Regions from separate parts of the Metabacillus herbersteinensis genome, predicted to be linked through region 1. Evidence: riboswitches for the same ligand, from Rfam matches in the RefSeq annotation. Region 1 holds a riboswitch; the other holds the start of a gene.
What was found. Region 1 has a riboswitch for cyclic di-GMP ahead of ACFFIX_RS19485 (hypothetical protein). Riboswitches for the same ligand answer to the same signal wherever they lie in the genome.

Region 1 (3,938 bases):
GCATAGATAGAGTTCTATTGTAGGTGAATGAAGAGAGGAATAAAAATGAACTATAAAGTGATTATTAACATTCCAATATCTAATAATGAAGTGCCAGAATTAAGAGAACTTGTTGGTTGGGGTAGACGAGATACAGATTTCCCGACTTTGTTTGAGCGTTGTAATTTCTGGGCTGGGGTAAGAGATAAAAATAATAAACTAATTGCTTTTGGTTATGTTTGTGGAATGGGCTTAGAACACGGTTATATGGAAGATATAATGGTTCATCCTAAGTACCAAGGGAAAGGAATTGGAGTTAAGTTGGTAAAGGAATTATTAAGAGAGTCTGAACGTTTTGGATTAGGAATTGTAACAGTTACATATGAGGAAAATAAAAAGAACTTTTATAAAAAATGTGGCTTTACAATTGGTTCAGGAGGAGTATGGCAATCATATAAGTAAAAAGCCTTACTCAACGAAAAGGCGCGATTGTTGAAGATTAAAGGTAGAAAATGATCAAAGTTTTTTATAAAAAAATAAACCGATAAAATACTATAAGAGCATGTTTTGATTAATCTTTTTTCAAAACATACTCTTTTTATTTGCTTTTATATCAAGGTTATTAGCATCAGTTTGATCAAACTTTATTTTAAAGCAACAATTGCTGAAATTTCTAAAATCAATATAGAAAATTATGGTACAATTACCAAAAGTAGATCTTTATACCCTTATTTCGTGCTTAACATTAATTAATACGTTAATCAGACCTTATTTATAATTAGGGAAATATAACTATAATTAGGGAATAATTATAAGTATATGTATTGTTTTTCCAAAATGTAACTTATAGTCTGTAGAAGTCAGAAGGAATTGAAAGTAAAATAATTACTATGATGAAGGGTACAATTGATGTGAAAAAGCAGTTTGGATTAAAAGTCAGACATTATCGAATGATCAGAAACATATCTCAAGAAGAACTTGGAGATATAACAGGATTACACCGAACGTATATTAGTGATGTAGAAAGGGGCCAACGTAATTTATCCTTAGAAAACATCTATGCCCTTGCTAAAGCGTTAGGTGTCAGGATGGGTAGTCTATTAGATTTTGATTAAATTTTTTTGTGAATTTGGAATGCAATGAAGGAATATTCTTATGTGGGCACTTAAATATTCTGGAGCAACTAGTGCAACCGGCCTAAATATTTTTAAAATATTAGGCTTTTTTGTGTATCATTCTTTAATAAATGTTTAATTACTAAAAAAAGAGGTTATATTAATAATTAGTGGAAATATAAATTAGTATTACTTTTCACTTTTTTTAAAATAAATTATGGGATTCTACAATATTCGTATTTTATTTATATTAATATGATCTAAACTAGTGTTGTACCATTAAAAAACTAATTATAAATACGAAGAATATAGATATATACTTGTGGGGTGTTTTTATGCAACAAAATGAACCATTAAAAGCTAAGTGTGAACTAGAATTAAATAGCATACATGTATCTAGCAAAAAGGAGTATTTCTTCCGTAGAACTTTTTTTGTTGTTGATGGAGATCTTTTTGTAGAGCTAGTAGCTTTGATGGAAGAATCTACAATGGTTCAGGGGACAGAAGTGCAAAAGGGAAATGAGATACTTGCATCTGATTCAAGGGAATTATCCTTTAGTAATTACCCACACTCGTTTGTAGAAAACTTGTCAGAACTAGGTATAATTAAAGAAGGATACAAAATTAGTCTTGAGCAGCTCCAATACCTTCTATCAACTTATAATGAAGATTTATTTGCTATCTCAGAGGATGTTATTAAAATAATTAACTAATACTATATATACAAGTCTTAAGTGATGGAGAGCCCATCGCTTTTTTTGTTTTCAAATTATACACACTATGATACACTTTAATTGTATTTTATTTTTGTTTTTATTTTGTTAGCAACTCTTCATGAGTTAGCGGGATTACATTAAACGTTCAGAGCCTTTGGGCTGGTTTTTTCTTTATGAAACCACGCCTAAAGGCTCTTTTTTGCGTTGTTTAGGAGGTGTAGCAAGTTTAATTAGGTGTTCTTTATGGGTGGAGTTATAAGGTTACTAGACTTTAAGAAAGGGTGTTTTTTGATGAATTTAGATTGTAGTATATGTTTGGGTTATTGTGAGTTAATGATCCTTCTAAGGGGAAAAAAATATTGTTCTGACCTATGTCTTGAACAAGTACATGAAGAGGATTGCCATGTTTAAACTTACATGTTTTGCATCAATTACTCCAGAAGATTTAGAAAAGGCTCTTAAAGGATTGCGCTTTGTTGCAAAGAAAGATGGATATGAGTGGTATGTTGACGGCCATGTTTTTCGCATTGAGCCTTTCAAAAACCAATCAAGGGATTCATCTAAGGGATATCGTGTTTATTTTAACGGTGCTATTGATGGTGGGATTTATCTGTTTGATTCTTCTCTAGGTTGGTTATCTCCTAGAATTATAGGAATTGAATATGAACTATCACATTCAAAAATGAAGTCTACTGATTGGATAAATGACCTTAATAGAAGGATGTCATTCCAAACTTTAGATATCAGGGGACTATTTCAAAAAGGGAGAGTTAATTGTGTAGTCGTAAATGATTCTTTACAGCTACAGATCCGAACTACCAAAGGCAAACAACTAAAATTAATAGAGTGTCTAAAAGAGATTGAAACATTAAGGGATGAATTATTACCTAATGATTTCGATCTTTTTTCATTCCATCAAGAAGGTGTAGCGGTATGATCGTAGATTTCCATACTAAAAACTCAAAATACACCATTGGTGATGGATTTGTACTAAGAAACGATGAAATTGTTGCGCAGGGTAATGCGTTTATTTTTCAGTTACTTTTAGGTTACCCAGCTTACTTAATTATTACTGGAAGGAATCCATTTGAAGCTCCTACCAGAATTAAAACAAGTATAGTCACTTCTTTATTACCTCAATATGAATTTTTTGATGGTAATACTCTACCTGAAAAAAGACTGTATAAACACCTATTTAGCATGACACGTTACAGCAACAGAAGAATTTCATTTATTACTTCTGCAGTTGATGAAGCGCATGCGCAGCAACTATTAAACTTACGTTATGGAAATCAGATATTAATTCATAGTACTGATTTATTAAACACTGTAAAACATTATGCATAAACAGGGAGAGATTCATATGTTATTAAACAACATAAACGAAATATTTCGTACTTCGTTGATGAAAGAAAGATTGTTCAAAATGATTAAGGAAAACGGTGATTTTATTCGTTTAGATCGAAAATTAGGTTATGTTTATCAGTTAGAGTTTTGCGGTAGTGCAGGTTGTATTTGTATTGAGGTTGCATACAAGGATGCTAAGAATATTTCAATCTTGAATGCAACCATTCGTCAATCATCAAAGGTAACCGTGGCTCAATGAAGATGACTAAATCACAAACATTTATTGATATTACTTATCTAATTAAAAGTTACTTAAAATTAGAACCTTGTGGTTATTGCGGGAAAGTAAATGATCCTGATGTTATTTGCTATAAATGTTTCCCTAAAAAAACAAAATAAATCTCAATATAACCCTTTCTAGTGGGAGTCAAATCATTCTATGCTCCCTATACTAGATCGGGAGCATATTGGGAGGAAAAAAATGAATAAGAGTTGTGAAAATTGTAATTTTAATGTGGATGGTGTGAATTTTGAATTAAAGCGTTGTAAGCTTTGTTCTCGAACCGATAGATCTTTATTTGAAGAAATCCCAAACGCTGCGATTATTATGCAAAGGTTAATGAAGTTGGGAACATACCCATCCTTAAAGAACATAAAAAACAGAGTGCAAATGATCCAGAAAACAATGAGGGAACAATTATCTAGTTCTGATGAAAAACGCCCATCCGATTGATTAGAGAAAATAAAATCCTGTTGGTTGAGTAATGTTCCTTTATCTGAT
Region 2 (3,938 bases), on a different contig from region 1:
AATGATGAAAAAACTACTTAAAGGTCTATCTACAATTCTCCTTGGTTTATTGGTCCTAACAGCTGGACTTTTATTGTTCTTAGAACTCCAACCAAGAGGTGAAGGAGAAAAGGGTCAGGGAGATCAAGCTCTCGAAAATACAAAAGTTGATCCACAGGAAGAAATAGAAACATACGGTAAAACCTATATAAGTATAAACAATGCACAAAGATCGCTCATAACAGTGGTTGTCTAAAAGGAGATCCCATGAAATACTCTTTTCTCTCATTAGCACTACTCAACATCATCGACCTAGACCTTACATTCATAGGCTTACATTTCGACCTTATTGAAGAAAATAACCCACTTATGAAATTCCTTTATCATCAAAGTCCATCTTTATTTCTAGGTGTGAAATTATCCTTTTCAATTTTTTTATTACTTCTTGTGATGACGCAAAGATTGCCGAGTACCTTTCTACTTAAATCGCTGACTTTAATTGCAATAAGCATTTATCTAGTTGTTTTATCCTTACATAGTATCTGGATTTATTCTTTCCTTTTTTTAACAGGGGGTCTTTTCAGTAGGTAGTTATGAATAGGCTTTCATAACGTGATTGTTCAATGATGGTAGGGGAGTGGATGAGGTATGTATAAAAAACACTGTAACCGATGTTTTCAGCCTTCTTTCAGTAGCTATGCTGGAGGAGAGTGGATTTGTCCTATCTGTACTAATGATCTCACAACTAGAAAAGCAGTAATTGCAAGCAATCGTACAGATTTGACTAGTAACTATGCAAAGTATCAAGATCAGAAGGAAGTATCTTGTAAAAAGAATTCATCTGTCTCTTACCAAGCATAATAAAAAGTGAGTCGGATCGGATCCAACTCACTTTGTTTTGTTTTCTTGGTTAACTTTCCATTTGTTGAATTCTAAGAATTCCTTAAATTGATCTTTTGTCACTCCGGAATTCATTGCTTCTCGTACAAGTGAAGACCATTCGTTGTCGAGGTTACTTTCATATGTTGTTTCATATTCTTCGTTTAATAATGTGTTTACCGAAATGCCTAGAACAGAAGAAATCTTTTCTAAAAATTGAACAGAAGGGTTTGATTGTAGATTACGTTCGATTGAACTTAAGTAAGATTTTGCGACTCCTGCTCGTTCTGCTAGTTCAGATAGAGATAGATTTTTTTGATTGCGGTATTTTTTTATGTGCTGTCCAATCATTTGATCACCTTCCTATTATCGCCATTCTATTATAGCATATAACGAAGGGAGTGTATGATATTTAGAACACTTTTTCATATTATTTTGTAAGCTCCGGAAATTTTGTTGAGACGTTTGGATAATTTGATAGAAATTGACGTATTTCTTCTGGATTAATACCTAGTTCTAAAGCAGACAGAATTAATTCTTTCCACTCTTGATCTAACGTGCCGTAATCGATTGTGCTACTCTCCATGTTTCCCCCCCCTAAAATACCTTCCCTGTATTTCAGGCAGCCCAGCCGTCATGGTTACTATGTAACGGAAGACCTGTGACTTTGCGTCCCTATTTTTCAATAGGTTTGCCTTTAACTGATCAAGCAGTTAATGCCTATTAAACAACGTATTACGAAAGTCCTTACTTTATGTATCACTTACTTCCTAAATCTATTATAAAAAGGAATTTCTAGGAAGTGTGTTGAAACCTGTCGACACACAATATTTTTTGAATTGTAAGAATATTTTACAATACTGTAACACTACAAAGGTTATAATACCTATGTTACATATAGTTATATTGGTTTAGTAAATATAGTTCAGTAAGTAAAGGGTACTTTTACCTATTTTTTATACAGTTTTACAAAATTTAATTTTGTCGAATAGAAGAAGAAAATAATGTAAATTTAAGCATTAAAAGACTTTGGAGTTAAATAAAAGATGCCACCGTTTTGAACAGACACATTAATTTGTGGTTCATAGAGATCTTTTAGTGCTTCCTTTTCGATATGATAGCAGTCTGGTTTTTCTTCAATGTCTTCGTAGAAGTGGTTTAATAGCATTAGATCCTCGTTCTGGCGTTGTCTCGCATCGTCAGCCCAGTTGTGATTATCTTGCTCAATAATTTGCTGAATATATTGCTGGATTCGTATTAAGCCACTTTGAGGTTTGATGAGTGGGGACATCGTAAAGCTATAATCAGGGATTCTTGGTGTTAGTTCTAGCTGTTCAAGTTTTTCTTGAAAGTTCTCCACTAAACTCCCGCTAATTAGGTGAAGGCCAATCGAGAATAATTGATCTTTTTTCATATCGCATTGATAAGAAACCATTAAATTGACTGCTAGCCACGGGTGTAGGGGAATACTCCCGCCTGATGATTGGGCGTTTTCATAGAGTCGAATATAGCTGCCTAAATTTTTAGTCGAACGAAAAATTTGGTGCAGACGAGGAGCACCAAAATGCATGACTTCCCCTTTTAAATCTTCTGGTGCTTTTAACCGGTCCGTAATTAGTGTTAATTTCATTGGATTTGGTACACCGTTGGTTTTTTCTAGGTAATGCCAATAGAAGGGACGGTTCATTAGTTCTTTATCAAGATCAATCGTTAATTGAACAGTTAGATGACTTTGTTCGTTTTCAACGATTTCACATGAATTAGCTGTGAAAAAATTTTCTAAGTATGTGTGGATTTGCTGCTGTTGCATTTAAACCGCTCCTATCTATTAGTTGTGACAGATACTTAAGTCTATTAATCGCCACTTGCCGCTTTGCGATTGTCTTGGGCTTGTTCAGCATAATGAAGAATTGATGTTAAGTTTTCCATCTTTATTTTCATTTCACCGTCTGATCTTGAATGGAACATAATATCTTGTAGATGTTCTTCGAAATTGTTGATTTCTAAACGTGTTAGAATTTCGTCCAGTTCACCGATTACTTTTTCAAATAAATTTATTTTTTCATATAGTAGTTTTAAAATATGTTCTTCGATTGTATTCCTTGTTGCCATGTTGTAAATGTGAACGTCTCGTTCTTGGCCGAGACGGTGAATTCGACCGATTCGTTGTTCGAGCTTCATTGGGTTCCAAGGTAAATCATAGTTAATAATGTGGTTGCAGAATTGCAAATTGATTCCTTCGCCACCAGCTTCTGTTGCAATTAATACTTGAACTCGATTTTTAAATAGTTCTTTCATCCAGTCTTTTTTACCTCGTTTAAAGCCTCCACGAAATGGGACGGAAGTAATACCTGCCTGTTTCAAATACCATTGTAAACAAAACTGTGTTGCCCGATATTCAGTAAAAATGATGACCTTATCGTTAATAGATTGAATGAGTTCAACGACTTTTTTAGCTTTTGTATTTTGTGTAACCTGATCGATGAGTGTCATTAATCCTTTGATTACATGTTCAGGCAGTGGTTGTCCTTCTTCTTCAGGACGATCGGACATTTTCTTTAACGTCATGTAGACAGCTTCACGGCTACTACAAGCTTCTCGTTGTAGGGTCATAATTGAAAATGAGTTGGCCGTATAATCAGATGCGGATTTTAGTTCGGAAATTCCATCATATAAAGCTTGTTCAGTTTCGGAAAAATCAATTGCGACCGTTTCAACATGACGTTTTGGCCAGTCAATTCCGGTGTCACCACGACGATTACGAATCATCACTTTATTAATGAGTTCACGTAATTGCTCATGATCGTCTAATGATCGATCTTTTGCAGAGAAAACTTCAGTAAAGTAGGCTTCATTGCCAAGATGCCCTGGCTTTAACAATGACACCAAGTTGAAAATTTCTTCAACTCGGTTTTGAACCGGTGTTGCTGTGAGTAGTAAACAATATTTTTTCTTTAAATTTTGAACAAATTCATAGTTTTTCGTTTTGTTGTTTTTAAGTTTATGAGCTTCGTCGATAATCACTAAATCATAGGATTGATTATAGACAATCTCGCGGTGGGGACTTCTTTTTGCCGTAT

Region 2: linked by a shared signal. The riboswitch ahead of ACFFIX_RS00445 (anti-repressor SinI family protein) and the one ahead of ACFFIX_RS19485 (hypothetical protein) in region 1 are both predicted to bind cyclic di-GMP.

What each region holds. Positions count from the first base shown of each region.
Region 1 is NZ_JBHLVO010000022.1:6,239-10,176, forward strand. Features, by position in the region: gene ACFFIX_RS19475 (GNAT family N-acetyltransferase) at 46-441, shown strand; gene ACFFIX_RS19480 (helix-turn-helix domain-containing protein) at 870-1,094, shown strand; cyclic di-GMP riboswitch class II at 1,103-1,186, shown strand; gene ACFFIX_RS19485 (hypothetical protein) at 1,430-1,807, shown strand; gene ACFFIX_RS19490 (hypothetical protein) at 2,214-2,747, shown strand; gene ACFFIX_RS19495 (hypothetical protein) at 2,744-3,157, shown strand; gene ACFFIX_RS19500 (hypothetical protein) at 3,174-3,416, shown strand; gene ACFFIX_RS19505 (hypothetical protein) at 3,639-3,890, shown strand.
Region 2 is NZ_JBHLVO010000001.1:89,270-93,207, reverse strand. Features, by position in the region: gene ACFFIX_RS00465 (hypothetical protein) at 5-235, shown strand; gene ACFFIX_RS00460 (DUF5658 family protein) at 247-570, shown strand; gene ACFFIX_RS00455 (hypothetical protein) at 628-840, shown strand; gene ACFFIX_RS00450 (helix-turn-helix domain-containing protein) at 868-1,209, opposite strand; gene ACFFIX_RS00445 (anti-repressor SinI family protein) at 1,289-1,444, opposite strand; cyclic di-GMP riboswitch class I at 1,477-1,564, opposite strand; gene ACFFIX_RS00440 (YqhG family protein) at 1,871-2,668, opposite strand; gene ACFFIX_RS00435 (DEAD/DEAH box helicase) at 2,713-3,938, opposite strand, start outside.